One region of the Streptomyces sp. NPDC026301 genome, then DNA from elsewhere that is predicted to be linked to it. Evidence: riboswitches for the same ligand, from Rfam matches in the RefSeq annotation. Region 1 holds a riboswitch; each other region holds the start of a gene.
What was found. A riboswitch is a leader RNA that binds a small molecule or an ion and turns the genes downstream of it on or off. The one in region 1 is predicted to bind cobalamin.
Positions count from the first base shown of each region.

Region 1 (10,187 bases):
GCTGCGCGTGGTGCCCAGCTTCTCGGCCAGTTCGGGCACGCCCGGCTCCGAGAGGGTGCACACCACGGCGTTGTCGGCGGGCAGCCGCTTGCGGGTGACCCCGCTGGCGACCATCTGCGCGTCGCACAGAATGGGCGCGCCGGCGTGCAGCGCCTTACGGGCGCGGGCCACCACGTCCGGGGAGTACCCGAGGTCGCGGACGAGATCGGTCATGCCGCAGGCGTGGATCATCCGGACCGCGACCTGGGAGACGTCCGCGGGCAGCCCCGCGAGGTCCGCCTCCGCGCGGATGGTGGCAAAGGACTGGCGGTAGATCTCCGCCCCGTCCTTCTCGTAGTCGAACACGGTGCTCTCGCTCATCTCGTCGCTGTGGTCGCTGTGGTCGCTGTGGTCGTGCGCGCTGCCGCCACGGCGACGGCAAGATCCGGTACATCGGAAGTGCCCGGCGCATCGGGAGGAACCGGTGCATCAGAAAGGACCGGTGCATCACCTAGGTCCGGTACATCAGATACACCTGAAGACACGTTCATGTCTGCGGCGTCGCTCACGACAGTACGCAGAGCCACTTCGCGCGCCGCGACCCGGTACCCGTCGACCTCGTAGCCCTCGGGGGTGGCGACCACGTCCACCCAGTGGCCCTGCGGGTGACCGCAGCGGCGCGCACAGCCCGACCAGTACACGGGCAGCCCGCCGCCCGTCCCGAGCGCCGTCGCGGCGTCCGCCCGCACGTCGGCCAGCGACTTGGCGCAGCCGGGGCGGCCGATGCAGGCGCCGACGCCGTGCCAGGGGGAGGCGGCGTCGGTGATCAGGCCGGCCGCCGCCAGGTCGCGCAGCCGGGCGTCGGCGGTGGGGCCGTCGAGGCCGGGCACGACCACGCCGCGCCACGGGGTCAGCCGTACTTCACCGGCGCCGTCCGCGCGGGCCGCGTCGGCCAGCAGCCGCCACTGGTCGGCGGTCAGGGTGCCGAGGGGGGCGAGGACGGACAGCGCCCGGTGGCCGACGGGGCCGTCGACGATCCCGGGGGCGGGCGCCGCCTCCGTAGGCAGCGAGGCGCTCGCCACATACGTGCAGGGAATGCCGGCCGTCTCCAGTCGGCGGGCCGTCGTGCGCACCAACGGGCCCGCGCCGTCCGGCAGATCGCGCACCCGCCACGTACGGGAGCCGATCTCCGCCGCCGCCTCCAGGAACACCTCGGCCGCGCACAGCGCGCCCCGAGGAGCGTCGGCACCGCGCACCCGAAGGGCGCCGTCCGCCGCCCCCACGTGCAGCAGCGCGTCGCCCCCCGAGGCGATCAATGTCACATCCGCCCCCAGCGCCGCCATGTCCCCGCGCCCGTCGTCCAGCGCGAACAGGAAGCGTCCGGAGAGCGCGGTCGCGGCCTCGCTCGCGCACAACAGGCCGTCCAGGGCGCGCAACCAGGGGCGTACGTCCGCGTGTCCGGCGCCGTCGAGGCCGGACAGCGGGGAGGCGACGACGTTGCGTACCCGTTCGTGGCGGTACGAGGGCAGCAGTCCGGCCGCGTCGAGCAGGCCCGCCAGGGCCGCGCCGCAGTCGCCGTCCAGGCCGCGCAATTGCACATTCCCGCGCGAGGTGAGGTGCAGCGCGCCGTCCCCGAGGCGGACCGCCGCGTCGGCCAGCGCGGCCGCCTGAGGAGCGGTCAGTACGCCGCCGGGCACCCGGACGCGGGCCAGCGCACCGTCGTCCGCCATGTGCAGCCGCAAAGTGCCCGGGCAGGCGTCGGAGCGAACCGGTATGGGGGGTTCGTCCCGAGGTGGAGGGTTGGTCGCCGTGGGCATGGCGGCGAGCATACCGACCCCGTCCCGGGCGTCCGCCCCGCGCTCGGGGAGCGGCCCTTACTATGCTCACGGCGGGCCATCCGGTCCGTCATCATCGCCGGCGACGGCGACAGGGGAGGAAGCCCGGTGCGAATCCGGCGCGGTCCCGCCACTGTGAGCCCGGCCCCAGCGGCCGGGTGAGCCAGGAACTCCCCTTCCCCAGCACTCGGCTCCGCCCGGGCGGGGGAGATCCATTCCGACACCGCCCGGGGCGCGGACCCCGAGGAAGGCCCGACGCCGCATGCTGCATTCGTCCGAGGACAGCGCCCCCGAGCACCGCAGGATCCTGCTCCTGTCGACCTCCGACACCGATCTGCTCAGCGCCCGCGCGGCGAGCGGTCCGGTCGGCTACCGCTTCGCCAACCCCGCCCGGCTGGACCTCGACGAGCTGCCCGGCCTGCTGGACGGCTGCGACCTGGTCGTCGTACGCCTCCTCGGCGGTATCCGCGCCTGGCAGGAGGGCCTGGACCAGCTGCTCGCCGACGGCCGCCCCGTCGTCGTGCTCACCGGCGAACAGGCCCCCGACGCCCAGCTGATGGCCGCCTCGACCGTCCCGGTCGGCATCGCCGCCGAGGCGCACGCCTACCTCGCGCACGGCGGCCCGGCCAACCTGGAGCAGCTGGCCCGCTTCCTCTCCGACACCGTGCTGCTGACCGGCCACGGCTTCGAGCCGCCGGCCGCCGCGCCCTCCTGGGGCCCGCTGGAGCGCACGGCCCGTAAGGACGTCGCCCCGGACGCCCCCACGGTTGCGGTGCTCTACTACCGCGCCCACCACATGAGCGGGAACACCGCCTTCGTGGACGCGCTGTGCGGCGCGATCGAGGACGCGGGCGCCCGCCCGCTGCCGCTGTACGTCGCCTCCCTGCGCGCCCCCGAGCCCGAGCTGATCGACGCGCTGCGCGCCGTCGACGTGATCGTCACCACGGTGCTCGCGGCAGGCGGCACCAAGCCCGCGACGGCCTCGGCCGGCGGCGACGACGAGTCCTGGGACGCGGGGGCCCTCACCGGCCTGGACGTGCCGGTGCTGCAGGCGCTCTGCCTGACCGGTTCGCGCGCCGACTGGGAGGAGAACGACGAGGGCGTCTCGCCGCTGGACGCGGCCAGCCAGATCGCCGTGCCCGAGTTCGACGGCCGCCTGATCACCGTGCCGTTCTCCTTCAAGGAGATCGACGAGGACGGCCTCCCGGCGTACGTCGCCGACCCCGAGCGCGCGTCGCGGGTCGCCGGCATCGCCGTACGCCACGCCCGGCTGCGCCACATCGCGCCCGCCGACAAGCGGGTGGCGCTGGTGCTCTCCGCGTACCCGACCAAGCACTCCCGCATCGGCAACGCGGTCGGCCTGGACACCCCCGCCTCCGCCGTCGAGCTGCTGCGCCGCCTCCGGGAGGAGGGGTACGACTTCGGGCCCGAGGAGGAGATCCCCGGCCTGGTCTCCGGCGACGGCGACGAGCTGATCCGCGCGCTCATCGAGGCCGGCGGCCACGACCAGGACTGGCTCACCGAGGAGCAGCTGGCCCGCAACCCCGTCCGCATCCCGGCCGCCGACTACAAGCGCTGGTACGCGACCCTCCCCGCCGAGCTGCGCAAGTCCGTCGAGGAGCACTGGGGCCCGGCGCCCGGCGAGATGTTCCTCGACCGCAGCCGCAACCCCGAGGGCGACATCGTGCTGGCCGCGCTGCGCCGCGGCAATCTGCTGATCCTCATCCAGCCGCCGCGCGGCTTCGGCGAGAACCCGATCGCGATCTACCACGACCCCGATCTGCCGCCCTCGCACCACTACTTGGCGGCCTACCGCTGGATCGCCGCCGCTGCCGAGGACGGCGGCTTCGGCGCCGACGCCATGATCCACCTGGGCAAGCACGGCAACCTGGAGTGGCTGCCCGGCAAGAACGCGGGTCTCTCCGCGGCCTGCGGCCCGGACGCAGCCCTCGGCGACCTCCCCCTCATCTACCCGTTCCTGGTCAACGACCCGGGCGAGGGCACCCAGGCCAAGCGCCGTGTCCACGCCACCCTCGTCGACCACCTCGTACCGCCGATGGCCCGCGCCGATTCGTACGGCGACATCGCGCGCCTGGAGCAGCTGCTCGACGAGTACGCGCAGATCTCGTCCATGGACCCGGCCAAGCTGCCCGCCATCCGCGCGCAGATCTGGACCCTCATCCAGGCCGCCCGGCTCGACCACGACCTCGGTCTGGAGGACCGCCCGGACGACGACGGCTTCGACGACTTCCTGCTGCACATCGACGGCTGGCTGTGCGAGGTCAAGGACGCCCAGATCCGCGACGGGCTGCACGTACTGGGCGGCGCGCCGGCCGGCGCGCCCCGCGTCGACCTGGTCCTCGCGATCCTGCGCGCCCGGCAGATCTGGGGCGGTACTTCCGCCCTGCCCGGCCTGCGCGAGGCGCTCGGCCTGGACGAGTCCGCGGCCACCCGCACCACCGCCGACGCCGCAGAGGAGCAGGCCCGCACCCTGGTCCAGGCGATGGAGGACGCGGGCTGGGACCCGGCGGCGGTGGCCGACGTGGCCGCCGACCACGGGCAGCAGGTCGCCGACATCCTCGACTTCGCCGCCCGCGAGGTCATCCCGCGCCTCGCCGGCACCACCGCCGAACTCGACCACGTCGTGCACGCCCTGAAGGGCGGCTTCGTGCCGGCGGGCCCCTCCGGCTCGCCGCTGCGCGGCCTGGTCAACGTCCTGCCGACCGGCCGCAACTTCTACTCCGTCGACCCCAAGGCCGTCCCCTCGCGGCTCGCCTGGGAGACCGGACAGGCGCTCGCCGACTCGCTGCTGGAGCGGTACAGGACCGACAACGGCGACTGGCCCACCTCGGTCGGCCTGTCCCTGTGGGGCACGAGCGCGATGCGCACCGCGGGCGACGACGTGGCGGAGGCCCTCGCGCTGCTCGGCGTCCGCCCCGTCTGGGACGACGCCTCGCGCCGCGTGACCGGCCTGGAGCCGGTCCCGCTCGCCGAGCTGGGCCGCCCCCGCATCGACGTCACCCTGCGCATCTCCGGCTTCTTCCGGGACGCCTTCCCGCACACCATCGGCCTGCTGGACGACGCGGTACGCCTGGTGGCCGGCCTCGACGAGCCCGCCGACCAGAACTTCGTACGGGCGCACGCGCAGGCCGACCTCGCCGAGCACGGTGACGAACGCCGCGCCACCACCCGTATCTTCGGCTCCCGCCCGGGGACGTACGGCGCGGGCCTGCTCCAGCTCATCGACTCGCGCGACTGGCGCACCGACGCCGACCTCGCGGAGGTCTACACGGTGTGGGGCGGCTACGCGTACGGCCGCGGCCTGGACGGCTGCTCGGCCCGCGAGGAGATGGAGACGGCGTACAAGCGCATCGCCGTCGCCGCGAAGAACACCGACACCCGCGAGCATGACATCGCGGACTCGGACGACTACTTCCAGTACCACGGCGGCATGGTGGCCACCGTGCGCGCGCTGAAGGGCACGGCACCGGAGGCGTACATCGGCGACTCCACCCGACCGGAGACCGTCCGCACCCGCACCCTGGTCGAGGAGACCTCCCGCGTCTTCCGTGCCCGCGTGGTGAACCCCAAGTGGATCGAGGCGATGCGCCGCCACGGCTACAAGGGCGCCTTCGAACTGGCCGCGACGGTCGACTACCTCTTCGGGTACGACGCGACCACGGGCGTCGTCGCCGACTGGATGTACGACAAGCTCACCCAGGCCTACGTCATGGACCCGGAGAACCGCGCGTTCCTCCAGGAGGCGAACCCCTGGGCGCTGCACGGCATCGCCGAACGGCTCCTGGAGGCGGAGTCGCGCGGCATGTGGGCCGAGCCCGACCCCGCCGCGCTCGAAGCGCTCCGCGAGATCTACCTGGAGACGGAGGGCGACCTGGAGGGCGACGGCTGAGCCCGGCCTCGTCGTATCGTGGGGGAGGGCGCTTCGCCCCTCCCCCACGCCTCCCGTACGCCCCCGCCCGACGCCGGGCGTGCCCGAATACGACAGGTCCCCTCCTCCTTGTCCTCCCCTGCGCTCTCCCCGGCCGCCCGGCTGCGCGGCTTCCGTCCGCCGTGGCTGTCCCCGAAGGTCTTCCGTACCGAGGTACTGGCCGGCCTGGTCGTCGGCCTCGCGCTGATCCCGGAGGCGATCTCCTTCTCGGTCATCGCCGGCGTCGATCCCAAGATCGGGCTGTTCGCGGCCTGCACCATGGCCATGGTGATCGCCTTCGTCGGCGGCCGGCCCGCGATGATCTCCGCCGCCACCGGCGCCGTGGCCCTGGTCGTGGCGCCGGTCACCCGCGAGTACGGCCTCGGTTATCTGATCGCGACCGTCATCCTGGCCGGCGTCTTCCAGATCGTCCTCGGCGCGCTGGGCGTGGCGAAGCTGATGCGGTTCGTACCGCGCTCGGTGATGATCGGCTTCGTCAACGCGCTGGGCATCCTGCTCTTCACCGCCCAGATACCCAATCTGCGCGACGTGCCGTGGGCGGTCTACCCGTTGGTGGCGGCCGGTCTCGCCCTGATGGTGTGCTTCCCCAAGGTCACCAAGGCCGTGCCCGCGCCGCTCGTCTCCATCGTGATCCTCACGGTCATCACCGTGGCGGCCGGGATCGCCGTCCCCACCGTCGGCGACAAGGGCAAGCTGCCCTCCTCGCTGCCCGTACCGGGCCTCCCGGACGTCCCGTTCACCCTCCACACCCTCACCGTCATCGCCCCCTACGCGCTGGCGATGGCGCTGGTCGGGCTGATGGAGTCGCTGATGACGGCGAAGCTGGTGGACGAGATCACCGACACCCGCTCCGACAAGACCCGCGAATCCATCGGCCAGGGCATCGCCAACATCGTCACCGGCTTCTTCGGCGGCATGGGCGGCTGCGCGATGATCGGCCAGACGATGATCAACGTCAAGAACGGCGCCCGGACCCGGCTGTCCACCTTCCTCGCCGGCTTCTTCCTCCTGATCCTCTGCATCGTCCTCGGCCCGGTCGTGTCGAAGATCCCGATGGCCGCGCTGGTCGCCGTGATGGTCCTGGTCTCGGTCGGCACCTTCGACTGGCACTCCGTCCGGCCCGCCACGCTCAAGCGCATGCCGGCCGGCGAGACGGCGGTCATGGTGCTCACCGTCGCCGTCGTGGTCGCCACCGACAACCTCTCCATCGGCGTGGTCGTCGGCTCGGTCACCGCGATGGTCGTCTTCGCGCGCCGCGTCGCGCGCGTGGCCGACGTCACCGCGGTCACCGACCCCGACGGCACGCAGGTCGTCTACTCCGTCACCGGCGAGCTCTTCTTCGCCTCGTCCAACGATCTGGTGACCCGGTTCGACTACGCCGGCGACCCGGACAAGGTCGTCATCGACCTGACCGCCGCCCACATCTGGGACGCCTCCTCCGTCGCCGCCCTGGACGCGATCGAGAGCAAGTACTCCCAGCGCGGCAAGACCGTCGAGGTCATCGGCCTGAACGAGCCCAGCGCCCGGCTCCACAAGACCCTCAGCGGCGAACTCACGGCCGCCCACTGACAGGCGCCGCGTCGCGCCTCGACCGGCCCGACCGGCCCGACCGGGTCCCGGCGCGGCCGGGCCGGTTGCCGGGCCGGTTGAGCAGGACGAGCAGGGCGCAGCACAGCACCGCCAGTACCGCGGCGCCGGCCAGCAGACGGGGCATCGGGAAGCTGCCGCTGAGCGTGCTGAGCAGCAGCGGGGCGAACATCCCGAGGTAGGCGAGGCTCCAGAAGTACGACGTGAGGCGGGCCAGCCCGGCGGGCGCCGCGAGGGCGGCGGCGGTGCCCAGGCCGTACGTGAGGACCAGCCCGTACCCCGCACCCAGCACCGCCCCGGCGACCAGGCCGAGCACCGGCTGCTGGTGCACGACAGCCGGCCCGGCGAGGACGAAGCCCGCGGCCATCACCAGCAGCCCGGCGACCGAGCTGAGCAGCCGGCTGCGCGCGCTCAGCCGCCGCGCCAGCGGCTGGACCGCCACCCCCGCACCGGGGACGACGGCGGTCGCCACCCCTGCGTACACCACCTCCCAGCCGCGCAGCCCCCCGTCCACCAGCCCGGGAAGCGTGGCGAACCCGACCATCGGCCCGGCGAACACCCAGGGCGCCATCGGCAACACGGCCCGCCAGAAGCCGGGGCGGGCCAGGGGGGTGCGGGTGCGGGTACGGGTACGTGTGCGTCGGGCGGAGTCCGGGGCCGCGGCGGTACGGCCGGGGTCCGTGCCCGCGGCGGTACGGCCGGAGCCGGTACCCACGAGGCCCGCGGCGCCCGCGGCGGCCCCGACGCCCGCGGCGGCCCGGTCGGCGGCGGCTGGCCAGGTCTCCGGGCTCCCCTGGGCAAGCCCCCGGGCGAGTACCGCCAGCACCAGATGCGGCAGATAGGCGAGCACCATCGGGTGGGGCGCCCACTGGGCGATCAGCGCGGCGGCGAGCCCGCCCGAGGCGAAGCCCAGCGAGACGAAGACGCCGGAACGCCGGGCGGCCACCGTCTCCGCGCCCGCCGGCGCGTACGGCGGCGAGGAGAGCTCCTTCACCCAGGCCCCGCCGGCCGCCAGCAGCGCCCCCGCGCTGATCCCGGTGAGCAGCCGGCCGGGCGCCAGCCAGAGCGTCGAGCCGGCGCCGAACATCAGCAGCAGCGTGGCCACCGCGTTGAGCGTGAGGGCACCGAGCGCCACCGGGCGCCGTCCGTACCGGTCGGAGAGCGGGGCCGCGGCGAGCAGCCCCGGTATCAGCCCCACCGCGTACACCGCGAGCAGCGCGTTGACCGCGGCATCCGACAGCCCGGCGCCGGCCCGGTAGGCGCCGAGCAGCGCGGCGAACTGGTTGGCGCTCCAGCCCGAGGCGGTCATCATCAGCGCCGTCCGCAGGCCGTAGCGGCGAGGGGCGGACGAAGCGGGGGCGGGCGGGGCTGGGGCGAGCCCGGCGGCATCGGTACTGGTCACGGAACCCTTTGTACGACCCACCGGCCGCCCCCCGCCGCCCGCCTTCACGAATCGTGAACGGTCCGCCGCCCCGGCCGTGACCGCGCCGTATCCTGGGAAATCATGGACCTCCGGCTGCTCGCGTCATTCCTGGCCGTCGTCGAGGAACAGCACTTCGGCCGGGCGGCGGCCCGCCTCTTCCTGTCTCCGCCCGCCGTCACCCAGCACATCCGCCGCCTGGAGAGCGAGCTGGGCACCCCGCTGCTGCACCGCAATCCGGTACGGCCGACCGCCGCCGGCGTACGCCTCGCCGAGCACGCCCGCACGCTGCTGGCCGCGGCGGACGCGGCGGTCGAGGACGTCCACGAGGCGGTGCGCCGGGAGCGGGAGGCGACCGCGCGCCCGCTGCGCGTCGGCATCATGGGGCACGGTTCGGCGGAGATCACCCCGGCCGCGGTGAACGCCTATCGCAGGGCCCGGCCCGAGGTCCCCGTCGAGGTGATCCAGCTGAACTTCACCGAGCACGTCTCGGCGCTGGTGGAGGACCGGGTGGACCTGGCCTTCATCCGGCCGATGCCCGACGACGACCGGCTGGTCGGCGACGCGCTCCTCACCGAGCAGCGCATCGTGGTCGTCCCCGGCTCGGCGCCGCTCGCCGACGCCCGCACCGAGGGCGTACGCGTCGCCGACCTGGCCGACCTGCCGATCTTCCGGGTCCCCGACCACACGCCGGCGATCTTCAAGGACTACCTCTACTTCCACAACGAGGCCGCCCGCCGCGGCCGCAGCGTGGCCCTCTTCCCGCAGGAAGTCCTCACCGGCGTCCTCACCGGCCACGGCGCCGGCTCCGGCCTCCGCTCCTTCGCCCGCTACTACAACTGGCCCGGCGCGGTCTTCGTCCCCGTACTGGACGCCCCACCCGAGTCCAGCCACCTCGCGGCCCGCGCCCACGACCTCAACCCGGAAGTAGCCGTCTTCCGCGCCCTCGCCACCACCCTCGCCCGCGAACTGGCCCCCCGCATCAACAACATGCCACTGCCCTGACCTCACGTACCAACCAGAAGACCACCCACATGGCCACCCATACGGCCACCCATACGGCCACTCATATGCCCTGCAAGACTGTCGGCATGACCTTCCGGAGTAGGCCCTTCACTCGTCCCGCCACCCGCGGGCTCACGGCCCTACTCGCCGCCTGCGCCGCCGCGTTGGCCCTGACCGGCTGCGGAGACAAGAACTCCGGTGGCGGCTCCCGAGCCGGATTCATCAAGGGCCAGGACGGCTTCGACACGGTTCCCGCCGCCGATCGAAAGCCGGCTCCGGACATACGCGGCACGACAACGCGCGGTAAACCACTGAACATTGACGACTACCGGGGGAAGGTCGTCGTTCTCAACATCTGGGGCTCCTGGTGCGGGCCATGCATCGCCGAGGCGCCCCACTTCGCCAAAGTCGC
Region 1 covers NZ_JBVHPN010000030.1:19,842-30,028, reverse strand. The annotation lists gene ACZ4MH_RS32555 (precorrin-8X methylmutase) at 1-360, opposite strand, end outside; gene cobG (precorrin-3B synthase) at 357-1,808, opposite strand; cobalamin riboswitch at 1,852-2,007, shown strand; gene cobN (cobaltochelatase subunit CobN) at 2,077-5,724, shown strand; gene ACZ4MH_RS32540 (SulP family inorganic anion transporter) at 5,833-7,332, shown strand; gene ACZ4MH_RS32535 (MFS transporter) at 7,316-8,752, opposite strand; gene ACZ4MH_RS32530 (LysR family transcriptional regulator) at 8,855-9,775, shown strand; gene ACZ4MH_RS32525 (TlpA family protein disulfide reductase) at 9,862-10,187, shown strand, end outside.

Region 2 (10,187 bases), on a different contig from region 1:
AGCCGCACGCGCACCGGTTCGTCCCGGCGTCGGCCACCGGAGCAGGCCGGACGGTGCGGGCGGTGTGCCGTGTCCGGACCGGATCGGACCTCACGATCCGGGCCGGGCACGGTCACCTCCCGTACCGCGGTCGGCCTGTATCACCTCCCGGTCCGCGGTCGACGCGTACCGGAACGAACCTGATCAGGGGCGGCGGGCCGGACGGAGCCGGGCCACCGCGGGGATGACGCGCTAGCAGATGAGGAGGCTCAGGGTGCTGTCGCAGTCCAGCAAGCTGTCGGTACTGTCCTCGCCGCTCCCGTGCTCCGGGGCCTCCAGCATCTGCAGATCGAGCAGTGCCACGTGGCACGTCCTTCCGTTGGTCGGTTTCAGTGCCGCAGCCCGTCCGGCGCCGGCAGCGGCGGGAGGAACGGCAGCTGTACGGGGTCCTCGTGCAGGGCCGAGCCCAGGGCCAGCAGGCAGCCGGCCGTGCCCGTGGACAGGTCCATGGAGAGCCGCATCATCTGGTCGCCGGGGAAGGCCAGTTCGCCGCGGTAGGGCATGGCGTACCAGCTCAGGTCGGCGATCTGTGCGGCGAGCGCGGCCTCGACGTCGGGGTCGGGGGTCGTCGTGCGGGCCAGGTGCAGCACCATGCCGGCGCGGCCCCTGAAGAGGCCGGGCTGCGCGTAGAAGCGGGCCTGGGTGGCCGGCAGGATCGCGGCCCTGGCCTCCTCGAACTCCGCGTCGGCGCGGTGCGTCAGATAGTCGTCGAGCACCATCGCGATGCCCGCCGAGCCCGCGCCGAGGTACGGCATGGTGCGCCAGCCCTCGTCGACCAGCAGGGTGCCGCGTTCGTTGCGCACGCACCGGGCGAGGTCGCTGCGCAGCGCCTGCGCGGCGAGATCGAGCAGCCCGGGGTCGCCGGTGCCCTCGTACAGCCGCAGGAAGAGCAGCGCGGGGCCGCTCGCGCCGCGCAGCAGTCCGGCCCGGTTCGCGCAGCTCTCCAGCCGGTCGGCGGCGTGTCCCGCCGCCTCCAGCGCCCGGTCGCGCAGCTCGCGTTCGCCGCGTCGGCGCGCCAGGTGGTCCAGGGTGAGGCCGATGCCGGCCAGCCCGCCGTACAGGTCGGGCGCGAGGCGGTACCACTTCTCGGCGAGCACCCGCTCGATCAGCTCGTCGGCCCGTTCGCGGTGGCCGAGCCGGTCCAGTACGTAGGCGACGCCGGCGAGTCCGTCGTAGCACCCGAGGGGGGTGCCGAGGGGAGGCGGAGCGGTCTGCCGCAGTAACCACTCCTCGCCCTCCTCGAACCCCTCGGCACCCGTCTCGTGGAGCGCGTACAGGACACCGGCCGCCCCGTGGGCGATGCCGAGTCCGCCGCCGTCGGCGAACTGGGCGATGTCGCCGGGGAACAGGCGGTCCGTGCGCTCGGGCGTGGCCGAGGCGAGGATGCCCCGGACCATGGACTCGCGGCTGCGCGGCCAGTCGGCCGGGTCGCAGACGTACGGTTCGCGGGTGTCGACCGCGACGAGGTGGCGGGCCTGCGCGGGGCGCCGGATGCGCGGCCTGGCGGGCCGGTGCGCGCAGATCGTCCGCACGGCCTCCTCCAGGAAACCGGCCGGCACGCCGGGGAATTCGCGGACGACGATCTCGGCGAGGTCCGCCGCCTTCTCCCGCTCGATGGTCAGCAGCGTGGTCATCGGCAGGAAGAGCGCGAGGCGCAGGCAGGCCAGCGCGTACCGGTCGACGTCGTAGCCGGTGCGCTCGCGCGGGGCGAGGAAGCCGGGGTGCGCGAGGGACTGCCGGGTCCCTTCGCCGCTGCCGGCGGCGGCCTCGAAGTCCAGCAGCGTGACGCTCTGTTCGTCGGGCGCGACCATGACGTTGAACATGTGCAGGTCGTTGTGGACCAGGCCGCGGCGGTGCACCGCGGCGACGGCCTGCTCGACGGCGTTGTACATGCCCAGCGCCCACTCGGTGTACGAGGTGAGCGCCTCCGGGTCGGGGTCGGCGGTGAGCAGCGGGTGGCGCTCGGCGAAGAAGGAGTTCAGCGGCTTGCCCGGGATGTGCTCCAGGACCAGGAAGCGGTGGTCGCCGACGGTGAGCCAGTCGCGCACCTCGGGGGCCACGCCGAGGCCCGACAGCCGCTCCAGCGCGGCGCGTTCGCGCTCCAGGCGGGTGACCGCGTCGGCGAGGTCGGCGGCGAGGCCGGCGTGCGGCCTCGCCTCCTTCAGGACCACCCTCTCACCGGTGCTCCGGTCCCGGCCGGCGTAGACGCCGCCCCCGTTGGAGAAGTGCAGCGCCGACTCGATGGCGTACGGCAGGTCGGCGACGGTCGTGGCGTTGCGGGCCGCGAGCTGCGGGGCCAGGAAGCCGGGCAGCGGCACCCACTCCGGCGGCCGGAAGGCGGGCTCGCGGCGGTCCGGGACCAGCCGTCCTTCGGCGTTCTCGATGGCGGGCACGAGCGCGCCCGTGCCGTCGACGCAGTACCGCCGGGCGAAGCCGCCGTACCGCACGTACAGCGGTCCGTCGTTCCACCGCAGGTCGCTCAGGATGTAGGGGCCCGGCTCGCCGTCCAGCAGCGAGCCCAGCTCCTCCAGAACGCGGTGGCATTCCGCTTCGTCCAGCGGGTAAATGGTGGCGAATTTGCCGCTGGCGGCCCGGTCGGCGTACTTGGAATTCCGCAGGTGCAGCGGGCGCGGGCCCGGCACGAATTTGAACGGAATGGACCTGGCGACGCAGTAGTCCCAGACCTTGGACGCTATCTTCTCCGCATTGTCCGGGCAGGCCGACACATGTATCTTCCACCCCTGCTTCGGCCTGCCCGGACGCGGGTTCCCCTCGCTGTCCACGGGATTGACGTGGAGCCAGTCCCCGGAGAGGAAACAGCGCCACCCTTCGGGGACCGCGCGTTGCGCCGCTTCGTAGACCGCACTGTCGTCAGCTGCGGCACTTTCCCCGACGGACAAACGGTCCGGGGTTTCATAGAAATACCTGTCAGCCAGGCAGTACACCTCGTACCGCTTATCCATCGTCTCCCCCCTCGGCGGCGTGGAATAGAGATTTCCACGCAACGGGAGGGACGGACAGTCACAGATGTCATGAGATCACCGTGAGGAACGCACAGGTAACTCTAAGTACGGACCAGGGGCTCGCTCATCCGTTCGACGGGGCGGGCGGGGCGTACGGGGCGGCGCTACTCCTCCGGCGGGAAGACTGATTCCCCGGAGTCCGCCTCCGTAATCAGGATCGCCTCGACCGGACATCCCTCGGCGGCCGACAGCACGGCCTCACGGGCGTCCGTCTCGCCCGCCACCGGGTGCGACTGCCGCGCGGAGTCCAGCCGGAAGTCCCCGGGCGCCATGCTCGCGCACAGCCCCGAGCCGATGCAGACCCCGCGGTCCACCTCCACCTGCCAGCGGTCGCCCATGCGCTCACTCCCCCGCCGGGAGGTGGATCATCTTGTGCTCCAGATACGCGCCGTACCCCTCGGGGCCGAACTCCCGCCCGATGCCGCTGTTCTTGTAGCCGCCGAACGGCCCGAGCATGTCCAGGCTGAAGGTGTTCACGGAGTACGTGCCGGTGCGCACCCGGCGCGCCACCTCGATGCCGCGCTCGGTGTCCGCCGTCCACACCGATCCGGAGAGCCCGTAGTCGGAGTCGTTCGCGATCCGTACCGCCTCGTCCTCGTCCTCGTACGGCAGCAGGCAGATCACCGGGCCGAAGATCTCCTCGCGGGCGATCCGCATACCGGGCGTGACCTCGCCGAAGAGGGTGGGCTCGACGTACCAGCCGGTGGCCTGGTCCGCCGGGCGGCCGCCGCCGGCCAGCACCTTGGCGCCCTCCTGCTGCCCGGCCGCGATGTACTCCAGCGACCGGCGCCGCTGCCGCTCGGCGACCAGCGGGCCGACCTCGGTGGCCGCGTCCAGCGGATCGCCGACCTTCAGGGCGGTGGCCGCTGCGGCGAACCGCTCGGCGATCTCCTCGTAGTGGGAGCGCGGCGCGAGGATGCGGGTCTGGGCCACACACGCCTGCCCGTTGAGCATCCAGGCGAAGGGGGTGATCCCGGCGACCGCCGCGTCCAGGTCCGCGTCCGGCAGGATCACCGCGGCCGACTTGCCGCCCAACTCCAGTGTCACGCGGGTGAGCCGGCGCGCGGCCACCTCCATGACGCGTTTGCCGGCCGCGACCGACCCGGTGAAGGACACCTTGTCCACGCCCGGGTGCCCGACCAGGTACTCGCTGACCTCCCGGTCGGCCGGGAGGATGGACAGCACACCCTCGGGCAGCCCGGCCTCGGCCGCGATCTCCGCGAGCAGATACGCGTCCAGCGGCGTCTCCGGCGACACCTTCAGCACCGCCGAGCACCCGGCCAGCAGCGCGGGCGCGAGCTTGGCGGCGGCGGTGAACTGCGGGACGTTCCACGGCACCACGGCCGCGACCACCCCGACCGGCTCGCGGCGGATCAGCAGCGGCCCGAGGAGGCCCTGCCGCCGCTCCTCGTAGGCGAAGTCGCGGGCGACCGTGATCGCCGCGTCCCAGGCCAGCATCGCGGCGAGCGACTGCACCATGACGCCCGCGGTGTACGGGGTGCCGTTCTGCGCGCTGATGAGCCGCGCGAACTCCTCGCTCCGCACGGCGAACGCGTCCTTGATCCGCGTGATCACCGCGATCCGGTCGGCGAGCGGGGTGTCCGCCCAGACGCCGGAGTCGAAGGACGCGCGGGCCGCCGTGACGGCGCGGTCCACGTCGGCCCGGGAGGCGTGCGGCACCCGGCCGATGACCTGCTCGGTGTGCGGGGAGACGACCTCGATGGTGTCCCGCCCTGCGGGATCGACCCACTCGCCGCCTATGTAGAGCTGTCCGTGCTCGATCAGATCGGCCATCGACTCCGCCTCCCGCGGTCACCGCGATACGTGACGTAAATCTGACGCTGCATCAGAACTGATACCAGTTCTAGCTATAGTGGGCAACGGTGAGGCACGCGACGGCGTGCGGGCCGGGAGGGGCAGGACATGCCGCACGTGATCGACCACCGGGGCGGGGTGTGGAGCATCGCCGTGCCCATACCGGACAACCCGCTCGGGCACACCCTCGTCCATGTACTGGAGACGGACCGCGGCCCGGTGCTGATCGACACCGGCTGGGACGACCCGGACTCCTGGGACGCCCTCGCCGCCGGGCTCACCGCCTGCGGCACCGACGTGGCCGATCTGCACGGCGTCCTGGTCACTCACCACCACCCGGATCACCACGGTCTGTCGGCGCGGGTCAGGGAGGCGTCCGGCGCGTGGATCGCGATGCACGCGGCCGACACGGAGGTCGTCCGCCGCACCCGTGAGGCCGAGCCGGGCACGTGGCTGACGTACGTCATCGCGAAACTGGCCTCGGCTGGCGCGCCCGAGGACCACCTCGCGCCGCTCTACGCGGCCCGCGCCGAGGGGCGCACGCGCGGGCTCCCGGACCAGCGTCCCGCGCTCCCGGACCGCGAGATCGTCCCCGGCGAGCTGCTGGACCTCGCGGGGCGGCGGCTGCGCGCGGTCTGGACGCCGGGCCACACACCGGGCCACGTCTGCCTCCACCTGGAGGAGGCGCACCCGGCGGCGCGCCCCGGGCACGGCCGGCTCTTCTCCGGCGACCACCTGCTGCCGGGCATCACGCCGCACGTCGGCCTGTACGAGGACCCGGACGACGCGACGGTCACCGATCCCCTCGGCGACTATCTGGACTCCCTGGAGCGGATCGCGCGGCTCGGCGTCGCCGAGGTCCTCCCGGCCCACCAGCACGCCTTCACCGGCGCCGCCGAGCGGGCGGCGGAGCTCGTCGCGCACCACGAGGAACGGCTCGGCGGCCTGCGCGCCCTGCTCGCCGCCCCGCTCACGCCCTGGCAGCTCGCCGAGACCATGACGTGGAACCGCCCGTGGGAGGAGATCCCGTACGGCTCGCGCACCATCGCCGTCTCCGAGGCCGAGGCGCACCTGCGGCGCCTGGTGAAGGCGGGGCTGGCCGAGCCGGTGCCGGGCTCGGAACCGGTGACGTACCGGGCGGTGTGAGGCACGCGGCTGCCGGAGGCGGTGGGCCCGGGCGGCCACGCAGCCCTTCTGCACGTGCCGGAGACCGGCCGCTACCCGCCGGTTAAAGTGGTCCGGACAAGTTCATTCGTGCCCGACCGGGGGAAGCCGGTGGAAAACCGGCGCTGACCCGCAGCCGTGAGCCCTGGCGCGCATCCGTGCGCCGGAGCGAGCCGGAACGCCCGGCGGGGCACGCCCAAGGCTCCCGCGTACCGTACGGCCGCCCTTCATCGGCCGTCCGGCGCGCGGCACCGTCGAGGTATACGGAGCTGAGCCCGGTGCCACCGCGCCCGCGCGCCGCGCGCGACGTGGTGCGGCGGAGTACGGCTGCGTGACCTCCCACCTCGCGCACCCCGCGAACCGACCGAGAGGCACCGACCCCATGGCCATCACGGCCCGCTCCCTCGCCGCCCCGGCGCGCCGCTGCGCCGCGGCCCTGGCCGCCGCCGTGCTGTGCGCGGCCGCTGCCCCCGCCGCGTTCGCCGCCGACCCCGCGCCCGCCGCGTCCCCCAAGCTCCCGAAGGGCCTGTACGGCAGCACGGACCCGAAGTACGACGGCGTCTGGCGGCAGTCGCTGGCGCTGCTGGCGCAGGACACCGCGGGCGTGCGCCCGGCGGACTCGGCGGTGGACTGGCTCGCCGGGCAGCAGTGCGCCGACGGCGCGTTCACCGCGTACCGCGCCGACCCGAAGCAGGGCTGCGACGCGAAGACGATGCGGGACACCAACCAGACGGCCGCCGCCGTGCAGGCGCTGGCCGCGGTCGGCGGGCATGCGGACGCGGTGCGCAAGGGCGTCTCCTGGCTGAAGTCCGCCCAGAACGACGACGGCGGCTGGGGCTCGGCCGCCGGCGCCCCGAGCGACGCCAACTCCACTTCGGTGGTGATCGGCGCGCTGGCCGCCACGGGCACGAAGCCCGAGTCGGTGACGGCCAAGAAGGGCGGCACGTCGCCGTACGACGGGCTGCTCGCCTTCCGGCTCGGCTGCGACGCGAAGAAGAAGGACCGCGGCGCGTTCGCCTTCCAGGCCAAGGACGGGAAGCTCGCCGCCAATGAGGACGCGACGGCCGCCGCGGTACTGGGGGCGCTGGGGAAGGGCTTCGTCGTCGAGCCGGGTGCGGACGCCGCGAAGCCGGCGTCCTGCGAGGACGCCGCGAAGGACCCGCACGCGGCCGCCGCCGACGGCGCGGCCCACCTCGTCTCCGTCCTGGACGCGCACGGCCACCACCTGATGTCCGCGATGCCCGGCGCCGAGGCGCAGCCGGACGTCGGCAACACCGCCGACGCCGTCGTCGCGCTGGCCGCCGCGGGGCGTGCCGACGAGGCGAAGCGGTCGCTGGGCTGGCTGCGCGGGCACTCGGCGGCCTGGGCGAAGCAGAGCGGCCCGGCCGCGTACGCGCAGCTGATCCTCGCCACGCACGCCACCGGCGGCGACCCGCACGACTTCGGCGGCACGGACCTGGTGACGAAGCTCAACGCGACCGGCCCGAAGCCGGCGGCCGCCTCGGCCCGGCAGGACGGCAAGGACCAGAAGCAGGACGAGGGCGGCATCTCCGTGTGGTGGGTCGTGGTCGTCGGCCTGGCGGCGGGCGCCGGCATCGGCTTCCTGGTGAGCGGCCGCCGGAAGCAGAACCAGCTGTGAGCAGCGCCGTCCGTATCGCACGCGGCATCGGCGCCCTGGCCCTGGCCGGCACGGCCACGGGCCTGGCCGCCGCGCCCGCGCACGCCGAGGAGTACCGCTACTGGTCCTTCTGGACGGCGGACGCGGCGGCCCACGGGGGCGGTGGCTGGACGTACGCCACCGAGGGGCCCTCGACGGCCCGCCCCGCAGACGGCGGCGTGGCCGGCTTCCGCTTCACCGTCAGCGCCGACTCCGCGCGCGCCACGAAGCCGCGCGCGGCCGCCGACTTCGACGCGGTCTGCGGCGGCACGAAGGCGGCGGACGGCCGCAAGCGGGTCGCCGTCGTCCTCGACTTCGGCACGGCGGCCGACGCCCCGAAGGGCGAGAACCCGCCCGCGGCCCGTACGGAGTGCGCGCGGGTCCCCGAGGACGCGAGCGCGGGCGACGCGCTGGCCGCGGTCGCGGCGCCGCTGCGGTACGACTCCAGTGCGCTGCTGTGCGCGATAGCCGGTTATCCGGAAAAGGGCTGCGCCGAGCAGGCGGGCGGGTCGTCGAAGGGCTCCGGCGAGTCCACCGGGTCCACCGGGTCCGCGGCGCCCGATGGTGGCGCGTCCGGCTCCGGTGCGTCCGGCTCCGGCGAGCACACCGGTGCCGGTGGGCCCTCCGCCGGCCTGATGGGCGGCATCGCCGCGGTTGCCGTCCTCGGCGCCGCCGCGGTGTGGCAGGCCCGGCGCCGGCGCGGATGACCGGCACCCGAGCCCCCGCCCGGCTGCGCGCCCCCGCCCGGCTGCGTGCTCCCCTCGCCACGCGGGGGCGTGCGCTGCACGCCGGCGCGTGGTGGCTGTGGGCGCTGGGCCTGGCGACGGCCGCGTCCCGCACCACCAACCCGCTGCTCCTCGGCCTGCTCATCGGCGTCGCCGGATACGTGGTCGCGGCCCGCCGCTCCGACGCGCCCTGGGCCCGGTCCTACGGCGCGTTCGTCAAGCTCGGCCTGGTCGTGCTCGCCATCCGGCTGGTCTTCGCCTTCGTACTCGGCTCGCCCGTCCCCGGTACGCACCTCCTGGTCACGCTCCCCGAAGTGCCGCTGCCCGACTGGGCGCGCGGCGTGCGGATCGGCGGCCGGGTCACCGCCGAGGGGATGCTCTTCGCGCTGTACGACGGGCTGAAGCTGGCCACGCTGCTGATCTGCGTGGGCGCCGCCAACGCGCTCGCCAACCCGGCCCGCCTGCTGAAGTCCCTGCCCGGCGCGCTCTACGAAGCGGGCGTGGCCGTCGTCGTGGCGATGACCTTCGCCCCGAACCTGGTCGCCGACGTCCAGCGGCTGCGCGCGGCGCGCCGGCTGCGCGGCCGCCCCGACCGCGGTGTCAAGGCACTGCTCCAGGTCGGACTGCCGGTGCTGGAGGGCGCGTTGGAGCGTTCGGTGGCGCTCGCGGCGGCGATGGACGCCCGCGGGTACGGGCGTACCGCGCAGGTGGCGCGCGCCGTCCGGCACACCACCACGGCCCTCACGCTCGGCGGCCTCCTCGGCATCTGCGCCGGCACGTACGGACTGCTCGCGGCCCAGGGCGCCGGTTACGGACTTCCGGTGCTGGCCGCCGGGCTCGCCGCCGCGCTCGCCGGGCTGTGGCTGGGCGGCCGCCGCTCGGTCCGCACCCGCTACCGGCCCGACCGCTGGGGCCCGCGCGCCTGGCTGGTCGCGGGCTCCGGCGCGGCGGTGGCCGCGCTGATGATCTGGGCGGGCTCGTACGCGCCCGCCGCCCTGCACCCGCCGGCCGTACCGCTGACGGCCCCGGAGCTCCCCCTCTGGCCCGCGCTCTCGGTGCTGGTCGGGCTGGTGCCGGCGTTCGTCGCCCCGGTACCACCCGACGAGCGGCGTACGAAGAACCCGAAGGAGAAGACGACGTGATCCGGTTCGAGCAGGTGTCGGTCACCTACGGGGACGCGGGCGCGCCCGCCGTCCAAGGGGTCGACCTGACCGTCCCCGAGGGCGAACTCTGCCTGCTGGTCGGCCCGTCCGGTGTCGGCAAGTCGACCGTGCTGAACGCCGTCTCCGGCCTCGTACCGCACTTCACCGGCGGCACCCTGCACGGCAGGGTCACCGTCGACGGCCGCGACACCCGCACCCACCGGCCGCGCGAACTGGCCGACGTGGTCGGCACGGTGGGCCAGGACCCGCTGTCCCACTTCGTCACCGACACCGTCGAGGACGAGCTGGCGTACGGCATGGAATCGCTCGGCCTCGCGCCCGACGTGATGCGCCGCCGCGTCGAGGAGACCCTCGACCTCCTCGGCCTCGCCGGCCTCCGCGACCGGGCCATCTCCACCCTCTCCGGCGGCCAGCAACAGCGCGTCGCGATCGGGTCCGTCCTCACCACGCATCCCAAGGTGCTGGTGCTGGACGAGCCGACCTCGGCGCTGGACCCGGCCGCCGCCGAAGAGGTACTGGCGGTCCTCCAGCGCCTGGTCCACGACCTCGGCACGACGGTCCTGCTGGCCGAACACCGGCTGGAGCGCGTCGTCCAGTACGC
Region 2 covers NZ_JBVHPN010000003.1:6,098-16,284, reverse strand. The annotation lists gene ACZ4MH_RS05895 (SapB/AmfS family lanthipeptide) at 232-342, opposite strand; gene lanKC (class III lanthionine synthetase LanKC) at 369-3,002, opposite strand; gene ACZ4MH_RS05885 (ferredoxin) at 3,167-3,400, opposite strand; gene ACZ4MH_RS05880 (aldehyde dehydrogenase) at 3,405-4,856, opposite strand; gene ACZ4MH_RS05875 (MBL fold metallo-hydrolase) at 4,986-6,023, shown strand; cobalamin riboswitch at 6,106-6,245, shown strand; gene ACZ4MH_RS05870 (prenyltransferase/squalene oxidase repeat-containing protein) at 6,424-7,680, shown strand; gene ACZ4MH_RS05865 (SCO2322 family protein) at 7,677-8,405, shown strand; gene ACZ4MH_RS05860 (energy-coupling factor transporter transmembrane component T) at 8,402-9,565, shown strand; gene ACZ4MH_RS05855 (ABC transporter ATP-binding protein) at 9,562-10,187, shown strand, end outside.
Region 2: it holds a riboswitch for cobalamin, as region 1 does, so the genes downstream of both, ACZ4MH_RS05870 (prenyltransferase/squalene oxidase repeat-containing protein) here and cobN (cobaltochelatase subunit CobN) in region 1, are expected to answer to the same signal.

Region 3 (10,187 bases), on a different contig from region 1:
GTAGAGCCGCGCCTCGGGGGAGTTGATGTGCTTGTAGAGAGTGAGGACCAGGTTGTTCGACACGATCGAGTCGCCGGTCGCGAAGAAGGCGACCAGCCGGCCGATCAGGTGCTGCTCGCCCGGCGACAGCTTGGCGAGGTCGGCCACGTCGGAGTGGAGGTCGACCTCCTCCACGGTCCAGGTGTTCTTGATCGCGTCGCGGTAGCGGTCGTAGAAGTCCGGGTACCGCATCGGACGCAGCGTCAGCTCGAAGCCCGGGTCGAGGAGGTTCTTGTGCGTCGCGCCGACGGTGTGGGTGGCGGCGGCGCTCTCGGGTGCGGTGGTCATTACTGGCATGCCTCGCAGGACTCGGGGTTCTCCAGGGAGCAGGCGATCGCCTCGGGGTCGGTCGCCTGCTGGGGTACGGGGGCGGCGGCGGCCGTGCCGCGCGCGGACTGCGCGATCCGGGTCGCCGGGCGGGACCGCAGGTAGTACGTGGTCTTGATGCCGCGCTTCCACGCGTAGGCGTACATCGAGCTGAGCTTGCCGATGGTGGGCGCCGCCATGAAGAGGTTCAGGGACTGGCTCTGGTCCAGGTAGGGAGTGCGGTCGGCGGCCATGTCGATCAGCGCGCGCTGCGGGACCTCCCAGGCCGTGCGGTACAGCGCGCGGACGTCCTCCGGCACCCATTCCAGGTCCTGGACCGAGCCGTTGGCCTCGCGCAGCGCGTCACGGGTCCGCGCGTCCCACAGGCCCAGCGCCTTGAGCTCCTCGATCAGGTACGCGTTGACCTGCAGGAACTCCCCGCTCAGCGTCTCGCGCTTGAAAAGGTTGGAGACCTGCGGCTCGATGCACTCGTACACGCCCGCGATGGAGGCGATGGTCGCGGTGGGGGCGATCGCCAGAAGGAGTGAGTTTCGCATGCCGGTCGCCGCGATACGGGTGCGCAGCGCGGCCCAGCGGTCGGCCCAGCGGGGCTCGGCATTGGGGTAGTGGTCGGGGTGCAGCACGCCGCGGGCGGTGCGGGTCGCCGCCCAGTTCGGGTGCGGGCCGTGCCGCTCGGCGAGGTCGGCGGACGCCTCGTACGCGGCGAGCATGATCCGCTCGGAGATACGGGTGGACAGCTCGCGCGCCTCGGGGGAGTCGAACGGCAAGCGCAGCCGGAAGAACACGTCCTGGAGGCCCATCAGGCCCAGTCCCACCGGTCGCCAGCGGGAGTTGGACGCGCCGGCCTGCTCGGTCGGGTAGAAGTTGATGTCCACGACGCGGTCGAGGAAGGTGACGGCCGTCCGGACCGTGGCGTCCAGCTTGGCCCAGTCCAGCTCGCCGTCCGCGCCCAGGTGCGCGGCGAGGTTGACGGAGCCGAGGTTGCAGACGGCCGTCTCGCCGTCGTCCGTGACCTCCAGGATCTCCGTGCACAGGTTCGAGGAGTGCACGACCCGGCCCGGCTCGGCGGTCTGGTTCGCGGTGCGGTTGGCGGCGTCCTTGAAGGTCATCCAGCCATTGCCGGTCTGCGCCAGGGTCCGCATCATGCGGGCGTACAGCGTCCGCGCGGGGACGGCCTTGATCGCTTTTCCGTCGGCCTCCGCCTGCCGGTACGCGGCGTCGAACTCCGCGCCCCACAGGTCCACCAGCTCCGGCGCGTCCGCCGGCGAGAACAGCGACCAGTCCTGGTCCGCCTCGACCCGGCGCATGAACTCGTCCGGGATCCAGTGCGCGATGTTCAGGTTGTGCGTACGCCGCGCCTCCTCACCGGTGTTGTCGCGCAGCTCCAGGAACTCCTCGATGTCCGCGTGCCAGGTCTCCAGATACACGCAGGCGGCGCCCTTGCGGCGGCCGCCCTGGTTCACCGCGGCGACACTCGCGTCGAGGGTCCGCAGGAACGGCACGATGCCGTTGGAGTGCCCGTTGGTGCCGCGGATCAGCGAACCGCGGGCGCGCACCCGGGAGTACGAGAGGCCGATGCCGCCCGCGTGCTTCGAGAGGCGCGCGACCTGGTGGTAGCGGTCGTAGATCGAGTCCAGCTCGTCCAGCGGCGAGTCCAGCAGATAGCAGGAGGACATCTGCGGGTGGCGGGTGCCGGAGTTGAAGAGCGTGGGGGAGGAGGGCAGGTAGGAGAGCGTGCTGGTCAGCGCGTACAGCGCGGCGACGTCCTGGACGGCGCGGTCCGAGTGGTCCTCGGCCAGGCCGCAGGCCACGCGCAGCAGGAAGTGCTGCGGGGTCTCGATGACCTTGCGGGTGATCGGGTGCCGGAGGAGGTAGCGGGAGTAGACCGTGCGCAGGCCGAAGTAGCCGAAGCGGTCGTCGGCGCCGTCCTGGAGGGCCGCCTCGACCAGCGCGTCCAGCGTGGCGGCGTGCGTCCGGACGAACTCCGCCGTGCCGTCGGCGATCAGACCCTCGCGGTGCCCCGTGGCGACCGAGGCGGCGAAGCCCGTCGCGCCCTGGCTCGCGGCCTCCTCGGCGACCGCGGCGGTCAGCAGCCGGGCGGCCAGCTTGGAGTACTGCGGCTCATCGCCGATCAGCCCGGCCGCGGCCTCCATCGCCAGCTCGCGCAGCTCCGCCGCGTCCGAGCCGGCGTGCCGGCCGCGCAGCGCGGCCGCGGCGACCTTGCCCGGGTCGGTGGCCGGCAGGTCGGCGGTGAGGTCGGTCAGGGTGCGCAGCAGGGCCGTACCGGGGCCGTCGTCGGGCCGCGCGGTCGTCGCCCGCGCCTCCTGTGCCGCCCGCTTCTCCTGTGCCGCCTGCGCCTCTTGTGCTGACTCCGCTGGCGCGATGGTCACCTTGTGCTCTCCTCACTCGGCTGGGGCCGGGGGAGGGCGGTCGGAGGCGTACGGGCAGCCGCGCCGGAGCCCTGCCGGGCACGCGGGCACACCACGCAGCGTCCACCGGCCCATCCCACGGAGCCCGGACGTCTCGACGCCCGCACCGGAACGGATACGGACGTACCGTCGGCAGGTCCTCGGACTCGGCGAGCGCGGCACAAATGCCCACTCAGCACACCGTTGCGGGACAGTTCCGGATTCGCACCGGATTCCCCTGCGGCGACAGCGAGCACGAGCATACATCTTGTGTCGCCCCGCGCGAGCGTTCCCATATCTTGTGTCGCGACGCTGCTGTCCGTGCAGCCGTACGCACGGATGGTCACCCCTGCGAAGGCGTCAGCTCCCGGGCGAACGTCAGCAGCGGGCCGGCGTCCGGTATCGGATGCCAGTCGCGGTCCGGGGTCCGCGTGAACCCCAGGCGACGGTAGATGCGGTGCGCGCTGAGCATCGAGCGCTGGGAGGACAGCACGAGACGTGCGCAGCCCTCGGTCTCCCGCGCACGTTCCAGACACGCGCGCACCAGCGCCTCGCCCGCGCCTCTGCCGCGTGCCTCCTTCGCGACCGCCAGCATCCGGAACTCCGCCTCGCCCGGCCGCGCGATGTCCGCCCACGGACCGCCCGCCGGCACGAACGTCACCCCGCCCAGCACCTCGCCGTCCGCCACGGCCACCAGCACCTCCGCCTCGGCGGCCCGCCGCGCCACGTCCCGCAGCAGGGGCAGATAGCCGTCGTCCTCCCCGAAGTCGAGCAGCCCGTCACCGAGATACGCCTGGGCCGTGATCTCGCCCAGCCACGCGTGCTCCTCCGTACGTATCCGCCTGACCACGATGTCCATGGGATCCATGCGCTCAGTGTGCACCGGGGGTACGACAACGGGCCGCCGGTTTCCACCGGCGGCCCGTCGGCCGTCATGAGCTCAGGCGGGACTCTGCGGTCACGACCTAGTGGGCGGCGCCCGCCGTGGCCGGCGGCAGGTCCACCTGGACGCCCTTGTCACCGGCGTCCGCCGTGTAGTCCTCGGGCGAGGTCTCGTCGATGCCGGCAGGGGCCTTCACGGCCCGCAGGACGACCGTCAGGACCACCGTCACCAGGACGTTGAGCACGAACGCGGTCAGGCCGATGTAGCCGATCTCGCCGATCCCGGGGATCTCCGCGTTCGAGCCGCCGAAGTGCTTCTGCGTGGGGCTCGCCACGCCGTACGCCGCGACCGTGCCGTACACCATGCCGACCGCCCAGCCGGCGAGCAGCGCCCAGCGGTGGAACCAGCGGGTGAACAGGCCGCCCACCAGCGCCGGCATGGTCTGCAGGATCCAGATGCCGCCCAGCAGCTGGAAGTTGATCGCCACCGTCTTGTCCATCGTCAGGACGAACGCCAGCGCGCCGACCTTCACCAGCAGCGACACCAGCTTGGCGACCTTGTGCTCCTGCGCGGGCGTGGCGCCCGGCTTGAGGAAGTCCTTGTAGATGTTGCGGGTGAAGAGGTTCGCCGCGGCGATCGACATGATCGCGGCGGGCACCAGCGCGCCGATGCCGATCGCGGCGAACGCCACGCCCGTGAACCAGTCGGGGAACATGTTCTCGAACAGCTGCGGGATCGCCAGCTGCCCGTTCTGCACCTTGATCCCGGCCGCGATCGCCATGAAGCCCAGCAGCGCGAGCAGGCCGAGCATCAGCGAGTACAGCGGCAGGATGGTGGTGTTGCGGCGGATCACGTTACGGCTGCGCGAGGAGAGCGTGGCCGTGATCGAGTGCGGGTACATGAACAGCGCCAGCGCCGAGCCGAGCGCCAGCGTCCCGTACGCCCACTGCGCGTTGGGGCCGCTCGCCAGCTCGCCGCGCGGCTTGCCGGTGGCCGGGTTCGTCTGCGCGAAGGCGTCGCCCGCCGTGTGGAAGATGTGCTCGAAGCCGCCCAGCTTGATCGGGATGTAGATGATCGCCACCGCGATGACGAGGTAGATCAGGCCGTCCTTGACGAACGCGATCAGCGCGGGCGCGCGCAGCCCGGAGGAGTAGGTGTACGCGGCCAGCACGCCGAAGGCGATCAGCAGCGGCAGGTCCTTGATGAACCAGTTCGTGCTCTCGCCGCCGCCGACGCCCATCACGTCCAGGACCGCCTGGATGCCCACGAGTTGCAGCGCGATGTACGGCATCGTGGCGAGGATGCCGGTGAGCGCGACGGCCAGCGACAGGGCCTTGGAGCCGAAGCGGCCGCGCACGAAGTCCGAGGTGGTGACGTACCCGTGCTTGTGCGACACCGACCACAGCCGCGGCAGGAACGTGAAGATCAACGGGTAGACGAGGATCGTGTACGGCACGGCGAAGAAGCCGGCCGCCCCCGCCGCGTAGATCGCCGCGGGCACGGCGACGAAGGTGTACGCGGTGTAGAGGTCGCCGCCCAGCAGGAACCACGTCACCCACGTACCGAAGCTGCGGCCGCCCAGGCCCCACTCGTCGAGGTTGTCGGACTGGTCGGCCCTGCGCCAGCGGGCGGCCAGGAAGCCCATGACCGTCACGGCGATGAAGAAGAAGATGAAGACGGCCAGCGCGATGCCGTTCACGCCGCCGGTCGCGTCCGCCGCGAGCGCGCTTCCGGCCGGGATGGTCGGGGTGGCCGGGGCGACCGAGGTGGCCAGGAAGTTCGTTGCCGTGGTCATCACTTCGACGCACCGTCCTTACGGGCGCGAAGCCCGCGCTGCTCACGCTGCACGAGCTTGTACGCGGTCATCGTCAGCGCCGTCGAGATCAGCACCCACAGCATCTGGTACCAGTAGAAGAACGGGATGCCGATCAGCGTCGGTTCGACCTTCGCGTACGAACTCACCCAGAGCATCGCCACGAACGGAGCGAGCAGGCAGAGGCCGGCCACCACGCGCGTGGGCGTGACGATCGGCCCGGAACGGGGTGTTTCGGCTGGCTCTGACATATCCGCTGCTCCATCCCTGGCGATCACATATGTAAGGCCAGGAAATCTAAGCGCCCAAAGCTCCCGCCGTCACCAGCTGTCCGCATATCGGTACGGAAACGGTTTGGGTGGCGGGGGCGGGAGGGGGCGGGGCGGCGTGGGGGCTGCGCTTCGGGGGGGCTCCCCCCCGCCCCCACCCCACCCCCACCGCCTCCTCCTCAGCCGCCCCCCCGCTCAGCAGCAGCGGAAGCCCGAGCGGGGGTCGGCCTCCTGCGCGTCCGTCCTGCGGCGCTCGAACTCGGCGCGGGTGGGCACCGGGGCGTCCGGGGCGTGCCGGCGGAGATGCTCGACGTACCGGTCGTACGCCGACTCGCCGGTCAACTCCCGTACGTACCACCGGACCCCGCGCCCCCACCGGGCCACCGTGGCCACCCACCGGACCCCGCGCCCCCACCCAGCCGCCGTGCCCGCCCACCGGGCCATCCCGGCCGCCCACCGGGGCGTTCCGTGTGCCGTCCGTGCCGGGCCGCTCACCTCCTCGCCTCCGCGTTCCCGGCCGCCGCCAGCTCCGCCTTCTCCTCCGGTGTGGCCATCAGGCCGGCCGGGGCGACGAGGCGCGAGGCGACGTACGGGGCTTCGTGCAGCGGGGTCGCGTCCGGCGTGCGGAGGTGGCGTATGCACATGCGGGCCGCGTCGGCGATCACCACCACGATCAGCAGGGCCAGTACCGCCGACAGCACCCCGTCCACCGTGGAGTTGGTGACGACCGTGTGCATGTCGTCCATCGTCTTCGCGGGCGGCAGCACCTTCCCGGCGTCGATCGCGTCCTGATAGACCCCGCGCTGCGTGAAGAACCCCACCTTCGGGTCGCCGGAGAACACCTTCTGCCAGCTCGCGGTCAGCGTGACCACCGCGTCCCAGGCCAGCGGTATGCCCGTGATCCAGGCCCACTTGACCCGGCCGGACTTCACCAGCAGCGTCGTGCACACGGCCAGCGCCACCGCCGCCAGCAGCTGGTTGGAGATGCCGAAGATCGGGAAGAGCTGGTTGATGCCGCCCAGCGGCTCGTGGACGCCCACCCACAGGAAGTACCCCCACAGGCCGACCACGGCCGCACTGCAGAGCAACAGGCCGGGCTTCCAGCTGATGTTCCGGAACGGCCTGTACGCGTTGCCCAGCATGTCCTGGAGCATGAAGCGGCCCACCCGCGTGCCCGCGTCCAGCGCCGTGAGGATGAACAGCGCCTCGAACATGATCGCGAAGTGGTACCAGAACGCCTTCATCCCGGCGCCGCCGACCACCTGCGAGAAGATCTCCGACACCCCGATGGCCAGTGTCGGCGCGCCGCCCGTGCGGGACAGCAGCGTCTGTTCCTCCACGGCCTTGGCCGCGGCGGCCAGTTGGTCGGGCGAGATCGAGTAACCGAGGTGCGCGACCGCTTGGGACGCGGACTGGACGGAGTCGCCGATGACGCCGGCCGGTGCGTTCATCGCGAAGTACAGCCCCGGGTCGATGATGGAGGCGGCCACCAGCGCCATCACCGCGACGAACGACTCCATGAGCATCGAGCCGTACCCGATCATCCGGATCTGGGTCTCCTTCTGCACCATCTTCGGCGTGGTGCCCGAGGAGATCAGCGCGTGGAAGCCCGACAGCGCGCCGCAGGCGATCGTGATGAACGCGAAGGGGAAGAGGGAGCCGGCGAAGACCGGGCCGTCGCCGCGGCTCGCGAAGTCCGTCACCGCGTCCATCTTCAGCGTCGGGAGCGCGATCACCACGCCCACCGCCAGCAGCCCGATCGTGCCGATCTTCATGAAGGTGGAGAGGTAGTCGCGCGGTGCGAGCAGGGTCCAGACGGGGAGCGCCGAGGCGATGAAGCCGTATGCCACCAGCCAGATGACCAGGGTCTTCGGCTGGAGCGTGAAGGCGTCGGCCCAGGAGGACTCCGCGACCCAGCGGCCGCCGACGAGGGCGAGGAGCAGCAGCGCGATGCCGATGAGGGAGACCTCGGTGATCCGGCCGGGCCGGAGGAAGCGCAGGTAGCCGCCCATGATGAGGGCGATGGGGATCGTCATGCCGATGGAGAACGTGCCCCAGGGGGACGCGGCCAGCGCGTTGACGATCACCAGGGCCAGTACGCCCAGCAGGATGATCATGATGGCGAAGGCGGCGAGCAGCGCGGCGGCCCCGCCGAACGGGCCGATCTCCTCGCGCGCCATCTGGCCCAGCGACTTCCCGTCCCGCCGGGTGGAGAAGAAGAGGACCACCATGTCCTGCACGGCGCCCGCGAACACCACCCCGGCGATGATCCAGATCGTGCCCGGGAGGTAGCCCATCTGCGCCGCGAGCACCGGGCCGACCAGGGGGCCCGCGCCCGCGATGGCCGCGAAGTGGTGGCCGAGCAGGACGCGGCGGTCGGTGGGGTGGAAGTCGATGCCGTTGTTCAGCCGCTCGGCGGGGGTGGCGCGGGTCTTGTCCACCCGCAGCACGCGCGTCGCGATGAAGCGCGAGTAGAAGCGGTAGGCGATGGCGTACGTGCCGAGGGCTGCGGCCACCATCCAGGCCGCCGACACCTGCTCGCCGCGGCCCAGTGCGAGCAGGGTCCAGCCGGTGGCGCCGATCAGCGCAACGGCTGTCCAGATGGCGATCGTTCGCGGTGATGTGGTGCGCACTGGCCGTCCTCCCGTCCGACGGTGACGGAAGGACCGTAGAGCAGGAATTGTGACGTGCGCTACACCCTGTGGATAACCCGGGTGACGGGGATGTGTGCTTCCGCTTCTCCCGCCCCGTACGACGGCTTTCGCCCGCCGCCCGTACGGCCGCGCCCGGCTCCGTGCCGCTAGTCGTTCGGCCGCTGCAGGCGCGCCACGAACTTGTACCGGTCGCCGCGGTACACCGAGCGCACCCACTCCACCGGTTCGCCCTGGGGGTCCAGGGAGTGCCGGGAGAGCATCAGCATCGGCAGGCCCACGTCCGTGCCCAGCAGCGTGGCCTCGCGCGGGGTGGCGAGGGACGTCTCGATGGTCTCCTCGGCCTCCGCCGGGCGGACGTCGTAGACCTCGGCGAGCGCGGTGTAGAGCGAGGTGTACTTGACCAGATTGCGGCGCAGGGCGGGGAAGCGCTTGGCCGACAGGTGCGTGGTCTCGATGGCCATCGGCTCGCCGCTGGCCAGCCGCAGCCGTTCGATGCGCAGCACCCGGCCGCCCGCCGCGATGTCCAGCAGCCCGGCCAGCCGGTCGTCGGCCGTGACGTATCCGATGTCCAGCAGCTGCGAGGTGGGTTCCAGGCCCTGGGCGCGCATGTCCTCGGTGTAGGAGGTCAGTTGCAGCGCCTGGGAGACCTTGGGCTTGGCGACGAAGGTGCCCTTGCCCTGGATGCGTTCCAGCCGTCCCTCGACGACCAGTTCCTGCAGGGCCTGCCGCACGGTCGTCCGTGAGGTGTCGAACTCCGAGGCCAGCGTGCGCTCGGGCGGTACGGGGGTGCCCGGCGGCAGCGTCTCGGTGATCTCCAGCAAATGCCGCTTGAGCCGGTAGTACTTGGGCACCCGCGCGGTGCGTGCGGTTCCGCTGCCGGACTCCGCGCCGGCCCCGTCGGTCTCCATGACCCGCCCTTCCGACTCCACTCGTGCTGTCGTCACCGGCTCCTCCATGCGTAGCGGCTCACATCGTGGCACGGGTGGGGTGCCGATGCTCCCTCGCAGGTCCGCGCCTGCCGGATGTCGGTCCGGTAACGGAGCCGACTGCGACTCTTATACACCTCTTGACACCCCTAAAGGTCTAGGCCAAGCTGCGGGCACTGGTCTAAACCATTAAAGACCACACCCAGCCATTAGGGGAGTGTGCTGTGAAGCGTGGGCTGATCGCGGCGACGGCAGTCGCGGGAATGCTGGTAAGTGTCGCGGCCTGCGGGTCCGGCACGTCGGCGGGGGCGGACGACAAGAGCCTCACCATATGGGTCATGGACGGCTCCACCCCGCCGGGCTGGACGAAGGACGTCACGGCCGCCTTCGAGAAGAAGACCGGCGCGAAGCTGAACATCGAGATCCAGAAGTGGAACGGTATTCAGCAGAAGATCACCACCGCGCTCTCCGAGGAGAACCCGCCGGACGTCATCGAGGTCGGCAACACCCAGACCTCCGCCTACGCCAAGACCTCCGGCCTGGCCGAACTGGACGACCTGAAGAAGGGGATCGGCGCCGACTGGACGCCGGCCCTGAACAAGTCGGCCGTCTACCAGGGCAAGCAGTACGCCGCCCCCTGGTTCGCCGCCAACCGCGTCGTCGTCTACAACAAGAAGATCTGGGCCGAGGCCGGCATCGAGGACACGCCGAAGACCCGCACCGAGTTCTTCAAGGACCTGGACCTGATCCGGAAGAAGACCGACGCCGAGCCGCTCTACATGCCCGGCCAGAACTGGTACTTCTTCGACGGCCTGACCATCGGCACCAAGGCCGACCTGGTCAAGAAGCAGGGCGGCAAGTGGGTCTC
Region 3 covers NZ_JBVHPN010000009.1:163,736-173,922, forward strand. The annotation lists gene ACZ4MH_RS17885 (ribonucleotide-diphosphate reductase subunit beta) at 1-327, opposite strand, end outside; gene ACZ4MH_RS17890 (ribonucleoside-diphosphate reductase subunit alpha) at 327-2,756, opposite strand; cobalamin riboswitch at 2,910-3,041, opposite strand; gene ACZ4MH_RS17895 (GNAT family N-acetyltransferase) at 3,118-3,633, opposite strand; gene mctP (monocarboxylate uptake permease MctP) at 3,740-5,356, opposite strand; gene ACZ4MH_RS17905 (DUF3311 domain-containing protein) at 5,452-5,721, opposite strand; gene ACZ4MH_RS17910 (YbdD/YjiX family protein) at 5,935-6,183, opposite strand; gene ACZ4MH_RS17915 (carbon starvation CstA family protein) at 6,231-8,372, opposite strand; gene ACZ4MH_RS17920 (GntR family transcriptional regulator) at 8,540-9,301, opposite strand; gene ACZ4MH_RS17925 (extracellular solute-binding protein) at 9,544-10,187, shown strand, end outside.
Region 3: it holds a riboswitch for cobalamin, as region 1 does, so the genes downstream of both, ACZ4MH_RS17890 (ribonucleoside-diphosphate reductase subunit alpha) here and cobN (cobaltochelatase subunit CobN) in region 1, are expected to answer to the same signal.